Regions from separate parts of the Nocardioides sp. ChNu-99 genome, predicted to be linked through region 2. Evidence: predicted binding sites of a transcription regulator. Region 2 holds the regulator's gene; each other region holds the start of a gene.
What was found. Region 2 encodes HrcA, which represses chaperone genes, less so after heat shock. Its sites were predicted from a motif close to TTGGCACTCGNNNNNNNCGAGTGCCAA; they were not measured.

Region 1 (6,697 bases), on a different contig from region 2:
CCCCGCTCGCGCCCCTCCCTACGCTGACGCACAGCTCATCGAGAGGGACTGAGGGAACGGCCCTGTGAAGTCCCGGCAACCGCCACGTCTCCCTGCCGGCGCCCCGTCGGCAGTCGTGGAAACGGTGCTAATTCCGGCCCACGGCGAGGGACGTCGCGGGGAAGATGAGAAGGAGGACTCATGAGCGCGTCCGTCGTCGAGACCGAGACCACCGCGGGCACCACGCCCGCCACCAGCCCCGCCCCCGGCAGCCCCACCCTCCGCGAGGGCGCGTTCGGCAACGCCACCGCCCTCTCGTGCCGCGAGTGCGGCCACCAGGTGGAGCTGGGTCCCTCCTACGCCTGTCCGGAGTGCTTCGGCCCCCTGGAGGTGGCCTACGACTTCCCGGCGGTGACGCGCGAGGAGATCGAGGCCGGGCCCCGCAACATCTGGCGCTACCAGGCGCTCCTGCCGGTGCCGACCGACATCGCGAGCAGCCCCAACACCGAGCCCGGCTTCACGCGGCTGCTGGAGGCGCGCAACCTGGCCGCGACCCTCGGCCTGGAGAAGCTGTGGGTCAAGGACGACTCGACGAACCCGACGAACTCCTTCAAGGACCGGGTCGTCGCCTGCGCGCTCAGCGCCGCCCGCGAGCTCGGCAGCCGCGTGTTCGCCTGCCCCTCCACCGGGAACCTGGCCAACGCCGTCGCCGCTGCGGGCGCCCGCGCCGGCATCCGCACGGTCGTGTTCATCCCCAGCAACCTCGAGACGCCGAAGGTCGTGAACTCGGCCGTCTTCACCGACTCGCTGGTGGCCGTCGAGGGCAACTACGACGACGTCAACAAGCTGGCCTCCGAGATCGCGGGCGAGGAGGAGGGCTGGGCGTTCGTCAACGTCAACGTGCGCCCCTTCTACGCCGAGGGGTCGAAGACGCTGGGCTACGAGATCGCCGAGCAGCTCGGGTGGCGCCTGCCCGACCAGGTCGTCATCCCCGTCGCCTCGGGCTCGCAGCTGACGAAGGTCGACAAGGCGTTCCAGGAGCTGATCCAGCTCGGTCTGGTCGAGGACAAGCCGTACACGATCTTCGGCGCCCAGGCCACGGGCTGCTCGCCCGTCGCGGCGGCGTTCAAGGACGGCAAGAAGGTCGTCCGCCCGGTCAAGCCCGACACGATCGCCAAGTCGCTCGCCATCGGCAACCCGGCCGACGGGCCCTACGTGCTCGACGTGTGCCGCCGCACCGGCGGGGTCGTCGAGGACGTCAGCGACGACGAGGTGCGCGAGGCCATCGTGCTGCTCGCCCGCACCGAGGGCATCTTCACCGAGACCGCGGGCGGCACCACCGTCGGCGTGCTGAAGAAGCTCGTCGAGACCGGCCAGCTCGACACCACCAAGGAGACGGTGGTCATCAACACGGGCCACGGCCTCAAGACGCTCGACGCCGTCGCCGGGGCGGTCGCGCCGGCCGCGACGATCGCGCCGAACTACGCGGCGTTCGCCGCCACCGGCCTGGCCTGAGCCGCCGCACGGACCGCGCCACGCGGCCCCGCTCCCGGGAGGGGGCGGGGCCGTCGTGCGTCTGCCCGTTGGTGAGCGGTCCCGGGCGGCCGCCTCAAGTGTCGGGGGCAGGGCACGCCGCGTTGGCGGCGCGTTCACCTCGCGCTCGTGCGCGTCGGGCATCAACGAGCGCATGTCTGCTTCGTCGAAGGTGCGCGCCGCGGTCGCGGTCGCGACTGCTGCCGGTGGTGTCGGGGTCGCGGTGGGGTACGGCGGGAGGTCGCTCCTGCGCCGCCAGGCCGCGACGGCGCGGCGCCTCATCGGCAAGCCGCTCGGGGAGCAGGCGCTGGACGCGGACAAGACCTACCGCAAGCGGTACGGCGGGCGGCCCGTCGAGCTGCTCGTCCTCGGCGACTCCATCGCCGCCGGCCTGGGCGCGGAGACGCCCGGCGACACCTTCGGCGCCCGCGTCGCCAAGCACGTCGCGAGCGAGCTGGAGCGCCCCGTGCGGCTGCGCAGCGTCGCGCAGGTCGGCGCCGAGTCGAGCATGCTGGGCGACCAGCTGGCCGTGCTGCCGCCCGACTACCGCGCCGACGTCGCCGTGCTGGTGGTGGGCGGCAACGACGTGACCCACCGCGTGCCCGTCGCCGACTCGGTGCGCCACCTGCGGGAGGCGATCGAGGCGCTCCGCGAGCGGGGCATCCCCGTGGTCGTCGGCACGTGCCCCGACCTCGGTGCCCTGCGTCCCGTGCCCCAGCCGCTGCGCTCGCTCGGCTCGCGGGCCTCGCGCCAGCTCGCCGCCGCGCAGCGGGTCGCCGCCGTCGCCGCCGGCGCCCGCGTGGTCTCGCTCGCCGACGTGGTCGGTCCGTTCTTCATCACCAACCCGGACGAGATGTTCAGCCTCGACCGGTTCCACCCCAGCGCGGCGGGCTACAAGCGCACGGCCAAGGCCGTCCTGCCGTCCGTGCTGGCAGCGCTGGGCCACGTCGACGAGGTGCCGTTCGGGCACCACGCACCCCCCGCCGCCCCGGTCGAGGCCGGGGTCGAAGCAGCGGTCGAGGCAGCGGTCGAGGCAGCGGGGCCGCGCGAGGGCTGGGACGCCGACGACTGGGGCATCGACGACCAGGTCGTGGGCGGGCCGCGCGACCACGCGGACGCGACCGGTCCGGCGGGCACCTCCACGGCGTCCTAGGCTTCCGCGGTGACCGCCGCCGCCCGCCCCGCCGCCCGTCCCACCGTCCTCCTCGCCACCTTCCAGCTCGCCCCGGCGGGCGAGACCGGCGGGGAGCGGCTCGTCGCCGCCCTCGACGCGCGCGGTGTCGACGCCCGATGGGCGGTCTGGGACGACCCGGCCGTCGACTGGGCCGGGGCCGACCTCGTCGCGGTGCGCGCGACGTGGGACTACCACCGCCGGCTGCCCGCCTTCCTGGAGTGGGCGCGCCGTACCGAGGCCGCGACGCGCCTGCTCAACGGCGCCGCCACGTTCGCGTGGAACGCCGACAAGACCTACCTCGTCGGCCTGGCCGAGAGCGTGCCGACGGTGCCGACCCGGGCCGTCGACGACGCCACCCTGCGCCCCGTCCTCGCCGCGGCGACCGCGGACTGGGGGACGGTCGTCGTCAAGCCCGCCACCGGCGCCGGCGGGGTGGGGGTCGTGGTCGTGGACTCCGTGGAGGACCCGCGCCTGGAGGGCCTGACGGCCGGGCCGTGGGTCGTGCAGCCGCTGGTCGCGTCCGTGCGCACGACCGGCGAGACCTCCGTCTTCGTCCTCGACGGGCGTCCCGTGCTGCAGGTGGACAAGCGTCCCGCCGGGGGCGAGGTGCGGGTGCACGAGCAGTACGGCGGGAGCTCCCGCGCCGTGCCGCTGGTCGACGAGATCGCCGTCGTGGCCCGCCGGGCCGTCGAGGCGGCCCAGGAGTTGCGCTCGACGACGCTCGACTACGCCCGCGTCGACCTGCTCCACCACGACGGCGCGTGGGCGGTGAGCGAGCTCGAGCTCATCGAGCCCGGGCTCTACCTCGACGTGGCCCCCGAGATGGCCGAGCACGTCGCCGAGCTCGTCGTGCGGCGCCTCGGCTGACGGCTCGTCTCCTTGCACTCCCGGGGGTCGAGTGCTAGACATTGGACTGGCACTCTCCTGGTGAGAGTGCCACCGAACGTGCAGCACCACCCGGCTCGGTGAGTCGAGGTCAGCAGCGACGGTGGGAAGGGTCCGCCGGTCGGCCTGACCGTCCGTCGCGGGCGACGACCCGGGCCATCCGCACTCTCCAGCAGACAAGGAATCGCAGGAGAACATGTCGAAGCTCATCGCTTTCAACGAGGAGGCCCGGCGCGGTCTCGAGCGTGGGATGAACACCCTCGCCGATGCCGTCAAGGTCACCCTCGGTCCCAAGGGCCGCAACGTCGTGCTCGAGAAGAAGTGGGGTGCCCCCACGATCACCAACGACGGTGTGAGCATCGCCAAGGAGATCGAGCTCGAGGACCCCTACGAGAAGATCGGCGCCGAGCTGGTCAAGGAGGTCGCCAAGAAGACCGACGACGTCGCCGGTGACGGCACGACGACGGCCACCGTCCTCGCGCAGGCGCTGGTCCGCGAGGGTCTGCGCAACGTCGCCGCCGGCTCCAACCCGATCGCCCTCAAGCGGGGCATCGAGGCCGCCGTCGCGTCCGTCTCCGAGCAGCTGCTGGCGCTCGCCAAGGAGATCGAGACCAAGGAGCAGATCGCTGCGACCGCGGCCATCTCCGCCGCCGACCCGACCGTCGGCGACATCATCGCCGAGGCGATGGACAAGGTCGGCAAGGAAGGCGTCATCACCGTCGAGGAGTCGAACACCTTCGGCATCGACCTCGAGCTGACCGAGGGCATGCGGTTCGACAAGGGCTACATCTCGGCCTACTTCGCCACCGACATGGAGCGCATGGAGGCCGTCCTGGAGGACGCCTACCTGCTCCTCGTCGAGAGCAAGATCTCGAACGTGAAGGACCTGCTGCCGCTGCTGGAGAAGGTCATCCAGACCGGCAAGCCGCTCCTCATCATCTCGGAGGACGTCGACGGCGAGGCCCTCTCGACGCTGGTCGTCAACAAGATCCGCGGCACGTTCAAGTCCGTCGCCGTCAAGGCCCCGGGCTTCGGCGACCGCCGCAAGGCCATGCTGCAGGACATCGCGATCCTCACCGGCGGCCAGGTCATCTCCGAGACCGTCGGCCTCTCGCTCGAGACCGCGGGCATCGAGCTCCTCGGCCAGGCGCGCAAGGTCGTCGTCACGAAGGACGAGACCACGATCGTCGAGGGCGCCGGCGACGGCGACCAGATCAACGGTCGCGTCAACCAGATCCGTGCCGAGATCGAGAACAGCGACTCGGACTACGACCGCGAGAAGCTCCAGGAGCGCCTCGCCAAGCTGGCCGGCGGCGTGGCCGTCATCAAGGTCGGCGCGGCCACCGAGGTCGAGCTCAAGGAGCGCAAGCACCGCATCGAGGACGCGGTGCGCAACGCCAAGGCCGCCGTCGAGGAGGGCATCGTCGCCGGTGGTGGCGTCGCCCTCGTCCAGGCCGGTGCCACGGCGTTCGACAAGCTCGAGCTCACGGGCGACGAGGCGACGGGCGCGAACATCGTGCGTCTCGCCATCGAGGCCCCGCTCAAGCAGATCGCGATCAACGCCGGCCTCGAGGGCGGCGTCGTGGCGGAGAAGGTGCGCAACCTGACCCCGGGTCACGGCCTCAACGCCGCCACGGGCGAGTACGTCGACCTCGTCGCCGCGGGCATCATCGACCCGGCGAAGGTGACGCGTTCCGCGCTGCAGAACGCCGCGTCGATCGCCGCGCTGTTCCTCACCACCGAGGCCGTCGTGGCCGACAAGCCGGAGAAGGCGGGCGCCCCCGGTGGCGACCCGACCGGCGGCATGGGCGGCATGGACTTCTGAGTCTGCCGCTCCACCAGCACCACCCGCGAGGCCCTCGCTCCCACCCGGGAGCGGGGGCCTCGTGCCGTCAGCGGGCGCGTCGTACCCGGATCGGTCCGCGCGCGGTGGCGAGGTCGACGACCTCGCCCCCCTGGGTCACCTCGACCCGGCCCTGGCCCACCAGGTCACCGACGACCGCGCGCACCGGGTCCATGAGGGCGCGCCAGTCGCCGTCGTCGCCCGCGACGCGGCGCGCCGCCTCGGAGGGACAGATGGTCGCGCCGGCGGCGCGGGCGTCCAGCAGGTCGTCGACCGCTGCGGCGATCCGGCGGTCGAGGTCGGGCGCGTCGGGGGAGGGGCTCACCCGTCCAGCATGCCGCGCCGGCCCTCGCCGTGCCGGACGCGGTCGCGCGCCCGGTCGGCCGCCCGCGCACGGCGCTCGCCCACGAGCCGGCGCCAGTGCGCCTCGTGGTCGAAGCGGACGCGGGCGACCCGCACGGCGCCGGGGTGGAAGCGCAGGCGCGGCGCGTAGGCGAGCTCGCAACGGGCGCTCAGGTACTCGTCGGCGCCCAGCACGTGCGAGATGTAGAAGAGCGCGGCGCGGCTCGACAGGCCCAGGAGGTGCTCGGTCGAGAGGGCCACGTGGAATCCCTCGTCCACCGCCGCGCCGCGCGCCATCGGCGCCGTGTCGCACCGGGTCCAGCCCAGGTCGACGTACGGCGCGCCGCACCCGCCGCGCTGCTGCTCGAGGAAGGCGTCGAGCTCGACGTCGAGGACGGCCTCCACGTCGCACGCGCTGCGGGTGTCGAGGCTGACCGCGCACGCGGCGTCCGCCAGCCAGGCGTCGAGGTCGTCGGCCCCGACGTCGTCGACGGTGGTGCCCGCGGCGGGTGCGGCGGCGAGCACCGCGCGGAGGCAGTGGTCGTCGACCGCGCCGGCGAGCTGGAGCATCAGCTCGTGCTGGACGCGGTCGACGTCGTCGGCGTTCGTGCGGTCGAACTGGGCGGGCGCGGTGCGGACGACGACGTCGTGCCGGCGGTCGTGCCGGTCCGGCGTGTCCTCCTCCAGGTAGTGGGGCGAGTGGCGGGCGAACGCGCTGTGACCCTCGAAGGTGCCACCGCGCTCGTCGTCCTCCTCCAGGCGGACGGAGGTGCCGGCATCGAGATCGGTCATGGGCGCCGAGCCTAGGGTCGGCGGGCGGCCTGGCGCCTCCGGTTTTCCCGGCCCGCCGGGTCAGAAGACCCCGGCGGGGCGGAACTGCACCGACAGGCGCGGGCCCGCGTGGGCGACCTTCGGCACGGCGTGCTCCCACGTGCGCTGGC
Region 2 (6,697 bases):
GGGCGTGCCGGTGCACAGGGAGACGGCCTGGCGCAGCTCGGCGTCGTGGCACTCGTTGACGTGCTCGGTGCACCGGCGCAGGTAGCCGCGGTTGAGCGCGTGGGTGGGGCTGCGGAAGAGGGCGGTGGGCACCCGGTACTGCCGCGTGGAGCCGTCCGCGTGCGTGCGGATGAGCATGATGATGGTGGGGTCGATGGCGACGGCCTGCAGCGACGGGTCGCAGCAGGGCCGCGGGCTCGCCAGCTTGCCGGCCAGCACGACCGACTCGGTGGTGCCGTCGTCCTCGACCACGCCGGAGATGATGCGCAGCAGCGCCTTCTGGTGGGCGGTCGCGGCGCGCTCGACGACCGAGCCGGTGCGGCACACCAGGGTGGGGACGCCGCCCCGGTCCTGCAGGCCCAGGTCGTCACCGCCGAAGAGGTGCTCGGTGCCCTTGATGACCATGCTGGCCGCCGCCGGGCAGGACAGGGCGCTGCGGGCGCGCGCGGCGAGCTGGTCGGGATCGGCCGAGGCGAGCAAGGGGAGCACAGGACCTCCTGGATGACTAAGGCAAGCCTAACCTACCGCTCACCGGCCCCGGGTCAAGTGGTTCCCGTGGAGTGGGACGGGGCGGAGTACCATTGGCACTCGCGCCGGTGGAGTGCCAGGACCCCGAGGGTCTCGGCCACCGGTGGACGCCACGCGGGAGGAGCAGGGATGGTCGAGGAGCGTCGGCTCGCCGTGCTGCGGGCCATCGTGGAGGACTACGTGTCGACCGAGGAGCCGGTCGGCTCGAAGGCCCTCGTCGAACGGCACGGGCTGGGGGTCTCCCCGGCGACCGTGCGCAACGACATGGCCGTGCTGGAGGAGGAGGGGCTGATCCACCAGCCTCACACGAGCGCCGGCCGCATCCCCACCGACAAGGGCTACCGCCTGTTCGTGGACCGGCTCGGCACGGTCAAGCCGCTCACGGCGGCCGAGAAGCGGGCCATCTCCACCTTCCTCGAGGGTGCGGTGGACGTGGACGACGTCGTGCGCCGCAGCGTGCGGCTGCTGGCCCAGCTGACCCGCCAGGTGGCCGTGGTGCAGTACCCGATCCTCAGCCAGAGCACCGTGCGGCACGTCGAGGTGGTCGCCCTGGCGCCGCACCGCCTGCTCGTCGTCCTCATCCTGTCGAGCGGGCGGGTGGAGCAGCGCCTCGTCGAGCTCGACCGGGACCTCGACGAGGCCCAGGTCGGTGACCTGCGTTCCCAGGTCAACCGCGCGGTCGTGGGCCAGCGGCTCGGTGTCGCCGCCGACGCGCTGGCCCGGCTGCGCACCGACGAGGCCCCGGCCGACGGCCCGACGAGCGAGGTCGTCGGGGTGCTCGTCGACGCGCTGTCGGACCACTCGTCCGACCAGCGCGTCGTGGTGGGCGGCACGGCCAACCTGGCGCGCTTCGGCGACGGCTTCGACACCGTGCTGCGCCCCATGCTCGAGGCGCTGGAGGAGCAGGTCGTGCTCCTGCGGCTGCTGGGCGAGGCCACGACCGGCGGCGCCGTGACGGTGCGCATCGGCGCGGAGGGCCCCGTGGAGGAGCTCGCGGGCACGAGCGTCGTCACGACGGGGTACGGCGCGGGTGCCGACATGCTCTCCGCGCTCGGCATCGTGGGCCCCACCCGCATGGACTACCCGGGCACCATGGCCGCCGTGCGCGCGGTCGCCCGCTACATGTCGCGCATCCTCGACGAGAACAACAACGCCTGACCGGGGCGCCGATCGACGGCGCCCCCACCCGCCCGACCCGCCCGACCTGCCCCACCTGCACGGAAGCGATGGATAGGACACACGTGAGCCAGGACCTGTACGAGCTGCTCGGCGTCGACCGCGACGCCGACGCCGACGCCATCAAGAAGGCGTACCGGCGTCTGGCCCGCCAGCTGCACCCGGACGTCAACCCCGACCCCGAGACCCAGGAGCGGTTCAAGGAGGTCAGCGCGGCCTACGAGGTGCTGTCGGACCCGCAGAAGCGGGCGGCCTACGACCGCGGCGGCGACCCGTTCGGCGGCGCCGGGTTCGGCGGCGCGGGCCAGGGCTTCTCGTTCACCGACATCATGGACGCCTTCTTCGGCGGCGGGGGCCCGGGCCAGCCCGGCGGGGGCGGGGCGGGCCGCGGCCCGCGACCGCGGATGCGGCGCGGCCAGGACGCGCTCATCCGCCTCGACGTCGAGCTCGCCGAGGCCGCCTTCGGCGTCACCCGCGAGCTCAAGGTCGACACCGCGGTGGTCTGCGAGACCTGCCACGGCGACGGCGCGGCCCCCGGCAGCAGCCCGCAGACCTGCACGACGTGCCGCGGTGCGGGGGAGGTCGCGCACGTGCAGCGCTCGTTCCTCGGCGAGATCCGCACCCTGCGTCCCTGCGCCGCGTGCCGCGGCTTCGGCTCGGTCATCCCCGACCCCTGCCGCACCTGCTCGGGCGAGGGCCGGGTGCGCTCGCGCCGCGACCTCACCGTCAAGATCCCCGCGGGCGTCGACAACGGCACCCGCGTGCAGCTGGCCGAGCAGGGCGAGGTCGGCCCGGGAGGCGGTCCCGCCGGTGACCTGTACGTCGAGATCCGGGTCGCCGAGCACGAGCTGTTCCTGCGCCAGGGCAACGACCTGCACTGCACCGTGACCGTCCCGATGACCGCCGCCGCGCTCGGCGCCGACGTCACCCTGCCGCTGCTCGAGGCCGACCTCGTGGAGGACGGCGCGGAGACCGAGCTGGAGACCGAGCTGCGCCTGGAGATCAAGCCGGGCACGCAGTCGGGCACCGAGCAGGTGCTGCGCGGGCGGGGCGTCCCCGGCCTGCGGGGTGCCGGGCGCGGGGACCTCGTGGTCACCATCGCGGTCGCGACGCCGCAGAAGCTCGACGGGCGCCAGGAGGCGCTGCTGCGCGAGCTCGCCGAGCTGCGGGGCGAGGAGGCGACCGACGGCCAGGTCCAGGTGCACCGCCGCGGGGGCGTCTTCGGCCGCTTCCGCGACAAGTTCCACACCCACTGAGGCCCGCGGTGTCGCTGCCGGTCCACCTGCACCCCGACCTGGGCGGGGCCCGACCCGGGTCCCTCGTCCGCGTCGAGGGCGACGAGGCCCACCACGCCGTCGCGGTGCGCCGGCTCGCCGTGGGGGAGCAGGTGCGTCTCGTCGACGGGGCCGGGCGGGCCGTGACCGGCGTCGTCACGGCGACGGCGAAGCGCGCGCTGGAGGTCGAGGTCGCCGACGTCGCCGACGTACCCGCCCCCGTGCCCGCCGTGACGGTCGTGCAGGCGCTGCCCAAGGGTGACCGGGGCGAGCTGGCCGTCGAGGTGCTCACCGAGGTGGGCGTCGAGCGGATCGTCCCGTGGGCGGCGGCGCGCAGCGTGGCCGTCTGGCGCGGCGAGCGCGCGACCAAGGCGCACGCGCGGTGGTCGGCCACGGCGCGGGAGGCCGCCAAGCAGTCCCGGCGCGCGTGGTTCCCCGAGGTCGCGCCGCTGGCGTCGACCGCCGAGGCGGCGGCGTTCCTCGCCGGCCTCGACGTGGTGCTGGTGCTCCACGAGGCGGCGACCACGCCGCTGGCCTCGGTCCCGCTGTCGGGCGAGGTGCGCTCGCTGGGCCTCGTCGTCGGTCCCGAGGGCGGGCTCACCGACGAGGAGGTCGCGGCGTTCGAGGCGGCCGGCGCCACGACCGTGCGGCTGGGTGACGAGGTGCTGCGCACCTCGACCGCCGGGGTCGTGGCGGTCGCGGCGCTCCTGGCCCGCACCGCCCGCTGGGCCTGACCGCCCGCCGGGCCTGCCCCGCGGGGTCAGCCGACGACGATGGTGCGCGTGTCGGTGGCCGGGCCGGAGCCCTCCTCGCCGCCGCTCGCGTCGTCGGTCATCGCGACGAACGTGTAGGTGCCGGGGGCCAGCGTGCTGAGGTCGACCTCGACGGTCCACGGGTCCAGGCGCTCGTCGGTGGACGAGCCCTCGTGCGTGGTGAAGCCCTCCAGCACCACCTCGGAGCCGGAGCGGACCTCCCACCGGACGTTGTTCTCGGGCGAGCTCGCACGCCCGGTCGCGGTCATCGACCCCGACACGGTGGTGCCCTCGGCGGGGTCGGTGATGTTGACGAGCGCGAGCGTCTCGAGCTCGGGCGAGGTGCTGACGGGGTTGGTGCCGGGCAGTCCGACGGCGTCCCCGCCCGACTCGCCGAGGAAGCGCACGGGCAGCACCCGGCCGGCCGCCGCCTGCAGCGTGTAGACGACCTGCTGCACCGCCAGCTCGGCGTCGTCGCCGGGCACCGGGCCGCTGACGGTGGCGACGATCTCGCCGTCCGCCTCCTGCGCCGCGGTGACCCACCCGTCGACGTACGACGTGTAGTCCGGGTCCGAGGGCGGGCTGGAGAGCAGCGTGACCGCCGAGGCGAGGGCGTCGTCGCCCTGGCCGGCGTGGAACTCGCGCACCAGGCCCGCGCGGTCCCCCTCGAGCACGTAGTAGACCGGCACGGCCCCGGTGCCCGCCCCGCCCGTGCCGCCGCCCGTGCCGCCCTCGTCGTCGCTCGGCGTGGTCGTCGCCGTCGCCGAGCTGGTGGGGGTCGACGGGCTCGCTCCCGGGTCGGTGGCGCCGTCGTCCGCGCCGTCGTCGCCGCAGGCGGCCAGCGTCAGGGCCAGCACCGCGCCGACGGCGAGCGGGGCGGTCGTGCGGCGGGCGGGGGTGCGGCGAGCGGTCATGCGATTCCTCCCAGGGTCGGGCGCCGACGGTCGTCCTCGCGAGGCGGCCGGGTGCAGTTGCTCCTGTGACGGTAGTGGCTCCTGCGACGAGGGGCGAGCAGCCCGGCCGGCGCTAGGTTGGCGTCATGAGCGCCGACTGCCTGTTCTGCAAGATCGTCGCCGGCGACGTGCCGGCCACCGTGGTGCACGAGACGCCGACGACGCTGGCGTTCCGGGACATCGCCCCGGTCGCCCCGACCCACGTGCTCGTCGTGCCCCGCAGCCACCACCCGGACGCGGCGTCGCTCGCGGCGGCCGAGCCGCGCACCGCCGCTGACCTGCTCACCAGCGCGGCCGCCGTGGCGCAGGCCGACGACCTCGACGGCTACCGCCTCGTGTTCAACACGGGCGCCGACGCGGGCCAGACCGTCTTCCACGCGCACCTGCACGTGCTCGGCGGGGAGCGGATGGGCTGGCCCTCCTGAGCCCGTCCGGCGCCGGAAACGGCTCGCCGGGGGGTGGGGGCGGCGGCGTACGATGGAGGGGTTCGTCCCGCCGTCCCGCCGCACCAGAAGGGGAGCCCTCCCGGGCATCCATGACTGACTCCGACAGCGCACCGCAGCTCGCATCGCCGACCGCCGCCAAGCACACGGTCACGGTGCCCAACAGCATCGACATGGTGAGCCTCCTGGGCGCCGGCGACGAGCACCTCGGTGCGATCGAGCAGGCCTTCGGGGCCCGCGTCCACGTGCGGGGCAACCGCATCACGCTGATGGGGGAGCCGGCCGAGATCGCCCTCGCCGAGCGCCTCCTGGGCGAGCTGGTGGCGCTCATCCGCACCGGTCAGGGCGTCAGCAGCGAGACGGTCGAGCGGGTCATCGGCATGCTGCGCACCGAGACCGAGGAGCGGCCGGCCGACGTGCTGAGCCTCAACATCCTCTCCAACCGCGGCCGCACGATCCGCCCGAAGACGCTCAACCAGAAGCGCTACGTCGACGCGATCGACACCCACACCATCACCTTCGGGATCGGCCCCGCCGGCACCGGCAAGACCTACCTGGCGATGGCCAAGGCCGTGCAGGCGCTGCAGGCCAAGGAGGTCACCCGCATCATCCTGACCCGCCCGGCCGTCGAGGCCGGCGAGCGCCTGGGCTACCTGCCGGGCACGCTGAGCGAGAAGATCGACCCCTACCTGCGCCCGCTGTACGACGCGCTGCACGACATGATGGACCCGGAGTCGATCCCCAAGCTGATGGCGGCCGGCACGATCGAGGTCGCCCCGCTCGCGTTCATGCGCGGACGCACCCTCAACGACGCGTTCATCATCCTCGACGAGGCGCAGAACACGACGCCCGAGCAGATGAAGATGTTCCTCACCCGCCTCGGGTTCGGCTCGCGCATCGTCGTCACCGGCGACACCAGCCAGACCGACCTGCCGGGTGGCACGCGCTCCGGCCTGCGGGTGGTCGAGGGCATCCTCGAAGGCGTCGAGGACGTCTCGTTCAACCGCCTGACCAGCAGCGACGTGGTGCGCCACCGCCTGGTGGCCCGCATCGTCGCCGCCTACGACGCGTACGACGCCGGCGAGGCCTCCGGCACCCCGGAGCCCACCGGCCCCCGCCGCACCACGCGGGGAGGACGTCCCTCGTGACGATCGAGATCATCGACGAGTCCGGCACCGACCTCGTCGAGCCGGAGCACCTCGCCCGGCTGGCCCGCTTCGTCATGGACGAGATGCGGGTGCACCCGGAGGCGGAGCTCTGCCTGAAGGCCGTCGACGAGGACACCATCGCCGAGCTCAACGAGCAGTGGATGGGCAAGGAGGGGCCGACCGACGTCCTCGCCTTCCCCATGGACGAGCTGCGCCCCGGGCTCGCGGACGAGGAGCCCGAGGAGGGCGTGCTCGGCGACCTCGTGCTGAGCCCCGCCGTCGCGGCGGCCCAGGGCGCCACGGCGGGCCACGGCACGCTGGCGGAGATCGAGCTGCTGACGGTGCACGGGATCCTCCACCTGCTCGGCTACGACCACGCCGAGC
Region 3 (6,697 bases), on a different contig from region 2:
ACGACCACAGGTCTAGCCCACGGAGCCGTGTTCCGGCGTCCGCGAGCGCCGCCCGAGCGGCCGCCGTACGTTCCGCTCATGACCCTGCTCTCCCGCCGTTCCACCGCCCCCCGAGCCACGTCGACCGCCCGTCGCCTCGCTCCCGCCGCCCTCGTCTGCACCGCCGTGATCGCGGCCAGCGCCACGACCGGCGCCTTCGCCGCCACGCTCATCACCGGCGCGCAGATCGCCGACGAGACCATCACGACGAAGGACGTCAAGAACGGCTCGCTCTCCGGCGCCGACCTCGGTCGCGCCAGCATCTTCGGAGCGCAGATCAACGGCGCGACCAAGAAGACGTTCATCGGCGTCAACGGCTACGAGGTCGTGGAGGAGCTCGTCAGCGTCGGCGCGCTCGAGTCCGACGCGTACGGCGAGGTCTACTGCCCCGAGGGCACCGCCGCGCTCAGCGGCGCCGCCTACTGGTCGACCAGCGACGAGGCCGTGCAGTTCCTCGTCAACCCGGACGGCTCCAGCGTCTCCGCCTACGCCTCCAACCCCTCCGACGTCGCCGACGACCTCGTCGTGCAGGCCGTCTGCGCCACCGTCAACTGAGACCGGCGGGCTCCGCCCGCACTGCGACCCCGTCACGCCCTGCGTGGCGGGGTCGTGCGGTTCCACCCCCTCGGCGGTCTCAGCGCAGGGCGCGCACGCCGAGCCCGACGAGCACCGCCCACGCCAGCAGCCGCGGCACGTCGCTCGCGACGATCCCGTGGGTGTCGCTGAACGCGACGAGGATCTTCACCGGCTGGTGGTCGTTCGTGATGGACGACAGCATCCAGGCCGTCGCACCGACGAGGAACGCCAGCACGCAGCTGCGGCGTACCCAGGTCATCGGGTCAGCGTACGGAGGGTGGGGGGATGGGCCGTTCAGTGAGCACGATCCACCGCTTGGCCGGATGAAGCACTACCGGTGACACGACCTACAATTGGCAGTCGAGCCCGCCGAGTGCCAGTCTCTCGGCCAGCACACGTCTCCGGAGGTCCACGTGCCCACGTACCAGTACGCCTGCACCGAGTGCGGTCACGCCTTCGAGCAGGTCCAGAGCTTCAGCGACGACGCCCTGACCGAGTGCCCGGAGTGCCACGGCCGGCTGCGGAAGCTGTTCAACGCCGTCGGCGTCGTCTTCAAGGGGTCGGGCTTCTACCGCACCGACAGCCGCACGGGTGCCTCGAGCTCGGACACCTCGTCGACGACCAAGTCCTCGAGCGACGCCGGCTCCTCGTCGTCGGGCGACAAGTCGTCGAGCACGTCGACCTCGACCGAGAAGAAGACGCCCAGCAGCTCTAGCGCCGCCAGCACCTCCGCCTGATCCTGGGCGGTCGTCCGGCGCGGCCGCGCCAGCATCCGGTTGAGCTGGCCGCGCCGACACGCGGTGGTTGAGGTGGCCGCGCCAGCACCCGGTGATCGAGGTGGCCGCGCCAGCGGCCCTCGAAACCACCTGTGGAAGCCCGCCGACGCCGCGCCTCGATCCGGCCTAGCGTCGTCGCATGCCTCTCGCCACCCCACCGACGACGGCCGCGCGCTCGCGCGGCGCGACCCTGACGCGCGGCCCGCGCCGCGTCTTCGCCCGCCACCGTCGCGCACTGGGCGCGATGCTCCTCGGGGTCGCCGTCCTCGCCTGCGTGCAGGCGTTCGCGGCCCCAGGCCGACCCACCACGCAGGTGGTCGTCGCGGCCCGTCCGGTCGCGGCCGGCGTCTCGCTGACCGCGGCGGACCTGACGACCGTGACGCTCCCGGTCGAGGCCGCGCCACCCTCCAGCCCGGCCCTGGACGACCTCGTCGGTCGCGCGACGGCGAGTCCGATCGGGGAGGGCGAGGCCGTCACCGAGACCCGCCTTTCCTCGGCGACGACCTTCGCGACCGGGTCCGGCGAGGTGGCGGTGCCCGTCCGTCTCCCCGACCCTGCGATGGCCGCGCTGCTGCGGGTCGGGGACGTCGTCGACCTCGTCGCCACGGCCGCTGAGGACGGCACGACGACCACCGTTGCCCGCAACGTCCGCGTCTCCGCCCTCCCGCAGCCCGTCGACGATCCCGGTGGAGAGCTGGTCAGCGGTCGACTGGTCGTCTTCGCCGCCGACCCGGGTGACGCGCTCGACATCGCCCGCGCCGGCGCGCAGGACTTCCTGACCATCGCCTTCCGGTCTAGCGTGGCCGCCCGGTAGCCCCGCGACCTGCGGGGCCTCGGGACGAGGAGCAACCGGTGAGCGGATTCAAGGCATTCATCCTGCGCGGCAACCTGATCGAGCTGGCAGTGGCCTTCGTCGTGGGCGCTGCGTTCACGACGGTCGTGACCGCCACCGTGGCGATCTTGATGGACCTGATCGGCAAGGTGGGCGGGCAGCCCGACTTCTCCACCTACCAGCCGGGAGGCGTCTCGGTCGGCGCCTGGCTGACCGCCGTCATCTCGTTCCTCATCGTCTCCGCCGTCGTCTACTTCGGCGTCGTGCTTCCCTACACGAAGGCGAAGGAGCGGTTCTTCCCCGACCCGGAGGGCGAGCCCGGTACGCCGGAGGACGTCGCCCTGCTCACGGAGATCCGCGACCTGCTGGCCTCCCAGGCTCGTGGGGGCAACGGGCTCTCGACCTGAGCCCCGGTTCCCGAACGCACCGGGCGTGTGACGGAACCCGCGCCGACCTTGACGGGATCCTGCGACAACGGCCCCCGCGCCCGTCTAGGGTCATCGGGAGCCGCAACCACAGATGGCCGGAGAACGGGGTGGACGAACGCGATGAGGACACAGGGCGCGGGCAGCAGCGCCCCTCGCATCGCGATCGCGCACGACTACCTGACCCAGCGCGGCGGCGCGGAGCGCGTCGTCCTTGCCCTCGCGAAGGGCTTCCCCGACGCGCCCATCTACACGACGCTGTACGACGCGGACGGCACCTTCCCGGAGTTCCGTGACCTCGACGTACGCCCGTCGCGCCTGAACCGGGTCGGACCGCTGCGGAAGGACCACCGCAAGGCGCTCCCGCTCCTCCCCGCCGCAGCCTCGTCGATCTCCGTCAATGCCGACGTCGTCATCGCCAGCAGCAGCGGGTGGGCGCACGGGTTCGGCGGCAGCCACAAGACGCTCGTCTACTGCTACTCCCCGGCGCGATGGCTCTACCAACCCGACGTGTACCTCTCTGGCAACGCCGGCCGCCTGCAACGAGCCGGGCTCAAGGCGCTCAGCGGGCCGCTGCGCCGCTGGGACCGACGGGCGGCCTCACGAGCCGACCGCTACCTGGCGATCTCGACCATCGTGCAGGAGCGCATCCGCGCCACGTACGACATCGAGTCGGCCATCCTGCCGGCACCGCTGAGCGACCGCCTGCGGGCGGTGGCGGCAGAACCGCTCGACGAGCCCGTGGTGCGAGACGGCGGCTACCTGCTGTGCGTGTCGCGACTGCTGCCGTACAAGAACGTCGACAAGGTGACCCGCGCCTTCGTGCAGCTGCCGGACCACCGGCTCGTCGTCGTCGGCCGGGGACCGGAGTGGGACGCCCTCCGCCGAGATGCGCCGGACAACGTCACCTTCCTCCGCGACCTCACCGACGGCCAGATGCGCACCGTCTACGAGCGTTCTCGTGGACTCGTCGCTGCGAGTCACGAGGACTACGGCCTGACCCCGCTCGAGGCGGCCCTGTTCGGCAAGCCCAGCGTCGTGCTCGCGGCTGGGGGGTTTCTCGACACGATGGAGGACGGCGTCACGTCGGTCTTCTTCGACTCCCCCACCCCTGGTTCGATCGCGGGCGGCGTCCGCCGACTCCTCGACTCGGTCTGGGACGAGCGCGCCGTCTCGGCGCACGCCAGCCGCTTCACCGAGAGTGCGTTCGTCGCGCGTCTGCGCGACGAGGTCGCCTCCCTCATCGACCCGCAGCTCCAGCAGGAGGAACAGTGACCAGCCCCAAGCGCGCCCTCATCACCGGCATCACCGGACAGGACGGGCAGCACCTCTCGGAGCTCCTGAACGCCAAGGGGTACGAGATCTACGGACTCATCCGCGGGCAGCGGAACGCCCGCCGCGAGGCCTTCGTGGCGGAGTTCCCCTTCGTGAACCTGGTCGAGGCAGACCTCACCGACCCCACGTCACTGCTCGCCGCCGTCCGCACCTCGGAGGCTGACGAGGTCTACAACCTGGGGGCCATCAGCCACGTCGGCTACTCCTTCCGCAACCCGCAGCTGACTGCCGACATCACGGGCAAGGGCGTGCTCAACCTGCTGGAGGCGATCCGTTCCTCCGGGCGCGCCGACGAGGTGCGCTTCTACCAGGCGTCGACCTCCGAGATGTTCGGCGGCCTCGACTACAACCGGCCCGGAGCCGGCTACAACGAGGACTCTCTCTTCCACCCCCGCAGCCCGTACGGCGTGGCGAAGCTCTACGCCCACTGGATCGCCAAGAACTACCGCGAGTCCTACGGCATGTTCGTCTCCACGGGAATCCTCTTCAACCACGAGGGCGAGCGTCGTGGTCTCGAGTTCGTCACCCGCAAGATCAGTGATGCCGTGGCCCGCATCCACCACGGCTTGCAGCCCCACATCGTGCTCGGCGACCTGTGGCCCAAGCGCGACTGGGGCTACGCCGGCGACTACGTCCGCGGGATGTGGCAGATGCTGCAGCACGACGAGCCCGACGATTTCGTGCTGGCCACCGGCGAGACACACTCGATCGAGGAGTTCCTGGCACTGGCGTTCGCCGAGATCGGCATCGACGACTGGCGGCCCTACGTCAAGCAGGACCCGCAGTTCATGCGGCCCGCGGAGGTGGACATCCTGCTCGGCGACCCCGCGAAGGCCGAGCGCGTGCTGGGCTGGAAGCGCGACGTGGACTTCGCCGGCCTGGTGCACCGGATGGTCCAGCACGACCTCAAGGTGACGGACCCGAACGCCTGATGTCCGAGCCGGTCGTCGTCACCGGGGTGAACGGGTTCGTCGGCCGCCACCTGGTGCTATCGCTCGTCGCCTCGGGGCGTCGCGTCGTGGGGGTGTCCCGGGACGCCAGACCGGGTGACGACATAGCTGGCTTGCTTGTCGACCATGTGGCGGTCGACCTGGCCAGTGACCCGTTGCCCGTGATTCACGCGTCCGGCGTCGTGCACCTCGCTGGCCTCTCGGCCGTGGGACCGTCGTTCGACCATCCTCAGCACTATCTGACGTCGAACACGGCGATGATGACCAATGTCTGCGAGCCGTTGTTGGCCGCCAACTCGCCAGCTCGCGTCGTGGTGGTCAGTTCCGGGGCCGTCTACGACTCCGCCCAGGACCTGCCTATCACCGAGGCGGGCCGTACGGCGCCGACATCGCCCTATGCGGTCAGCAAGCTCGCCGTCGAGCATCAGGCGTTCTACTACGCCCGCCGCGGCCTGGCCGCCACGGTCGCGCGGCCGTTCAACCACATCGGGCCCGGTCAAGGCCCCGGGTTCCTGGTTCCGGACATCATCGCCGGGCTGAAGGCGGCCCAGCGAACTGGTGTACCCCCAGCGTTCGGCGACCTGACCTCGCAGCGGGACTACACCGACGTCCGGGACGTGGCCGACGCCTACGTCGCGCTGCTCAACGCCGACGGGCTCGCGCCAGGTGAACTCGTCAATGTCTGTACTGGGCGAGCGGTCGAGGGGACGAGGATCCTCAGCTCGTTGGCCCAGATCGCAGAGGTCCCCATCGACGGGGTCACTGTCGATGCCTCCCTCCTGCGCCCGGCCGAGCCGTCCGTGATCGCCGGTTCCAACGCCAGGCTCTCGCGCCTCACCGGCTGGCGACCAAAACTGACTCTCGACCAGAGCCTGGCCGACGCGTGGGCGGCCTCCCTCTCGGCCATGTCGTGACCCGCGTCGCGTACCTCATCCACTCGGCGGCTCCCTCGGGAGCCGAGCTCGCGCTGGGCCGGGCGCTATCGGTCTGGCCGACTCACTCGACCGTCGAGGTCCACCTGGCCGCCGACGGCCCGGTGGTGGACACCTACCGCCGGCTCGGCGTGCGCGTGCACGTGCGACCCCTCTCAGAGGCCTCGCGGGCGACCCGGCGGGACGCCGGTGCACGCGCCAAGGCAGCGGCGCTGCTGGCCCTGTTGCGGTACGCCGTGAGGCTACGACGCGAGCTCCGCGGCAGCCGCCCCGACGTCGTGGTTGCCGGCAGCTTGAAGGCCGTGGTGTACGCCCGCATCGCGACGGCGTTCTCCGGCACGCCCCTGGTGTGGAGCGTCCACGACCGGGTCGGCCGTGACTACCTCGGTCCGGCAGCACCGTTCTTCTCGCGCGTCCTGCCGAGCCTGGTCGACGGGATCATCGTGAACAGCCGCGCGACCCTGGCGTCGTTGACCGCCGGGCGCACTCCGGTCCTGATCTGCCCTCCCGGTGCCCGCCTGCGCCGCGTCGCGCGTCCGGTCGGCGAGCAGGTTCGAAACATCGCCGTGCTGGGTCGGCTCAGCCCCTGGAAGGGCCAGCTCGAGGCGGTGCGCGCCTTCGCGTCCGCCGCGCTGCCGTCGTCCACGCGGCTCCACCTCATCGGCGGAGCGCTCTTCGGCGAGCACGACTACGAGTCGGTCCTGCGCGAGACAGTGGCCGAGCTCGGTGTCGACGACCGTGTGGTGTTCCACGGCCACGTCGACGACCCCCGGTTCTTGCTCGAGGAGATGGACATGCTCGCCCACACCTCGGTCCTGCCCGAACCCTTCGG

Region 1: a site for HrcA is predicted at 3,600-3,626, ahead of groL (chaperonin GroEL). Genes of this name have one in related genera too.
Region 3: a site for HrcA is predicted at 969-995, ahead of KK617_RS02600 (FmdB family zinc ribbon protein). Genes of this name have one in related genera too.

Annotation. Positions count from the first base shown of each region.
Region 1 is NZ_JAHWBL010000017.1:31,573-38,269, forward strand. Features, by position in the region: SAM riboswitch class I at 33-171, shown strand; gene thrC (threonine synthase) at 181-1,494, shown strand; gene KK617_RS07890 (SGNH/GDSL hydrolase family protein) at 1,667-2,665, shown strand; gene KK617_RS07895 (hypothetical protein) at 2,675-3,553, shown strand; gene groL (chaperonin GroEL) at 3,768-5,396, shown strand; gene KK617_RS07905 (DUF3253 domain-containing protein) at 5,464-5,739, opposite strand; gene KK617_RS07910 (hypothetical protein) at 5,736-6,548, opposite strand; gene KK617_RS07915 (alpha-ketoglutarate-dependent dioxygenase AlkB) at 6,609-6,697, opposite strand, start outside.
Region 2 is NZ_JAHWBL010000009.1:4,748-11,444, reverse strand. Features, by position in the region: gene KK617_RS05030 (hypothetical protein) at 1-528, opposite strand, end outside; gene hrcA (heat-inducible transcriptional repressor HrcA) at 697-1,725, shown strand; gene dnaJ (molecular chaperone DnaJ) at 1,809-2,999, shown strand; gene KK617_RS05015 (16S rRNA (uracil(1498)-N(3))-methyltransferase) at 3,008-3,751, shown strand; gene KK617_RS05010 (Gmad2 immunoglobulin-like domain-containing protein) at 3,778-4,683, opposite strand; gene KK617_RS05005 (histidine triad nucleotide-binding protein) at 4,809-5,147, shown strand; gene KK617_RS05000 (PhoH family protein) at 5,258-6,313, shown strand; gene ybeY (rRNA maturation RNase YbeY) at 6,310-6,697, shown strand, end outside.
Region 3 is NZ_JAHWBL010000004.1:35,341-42,037, reverse strand. Features, by position in the region: gene KK617_RS02610 (hypothetical protein) at 79-594, shown strand; gene KK617_RS02605 (hypothetical protein) at 674-874, opposite strand; gene KK617_RS02600 (FmdB family zinc ribbon protein) at 1,029-1,352, shown strand; gene KK617_RS02595 (SAF domain-containing protein) at 1,531-2,205, shown strand; gene KK617_RS02590 (MscL family protein) at 2,244-2,630, shown strand; gene KK617_RS02585 (glycosyltransferase) at 2,772-3,923, shown strand; gene KK617_RS02580 (GDP-mannose 4,6-dehydratase) at 3,920-4,915, shown strand; gene KK617_RS02575 (NAD-dependent epimerase/dehydratase family protein) at 4,915-5,847, shown strand; gene KK617_RS02570 (glycosyltransferase family 4 protein) at 5,844-6,697, shown strand, end outside.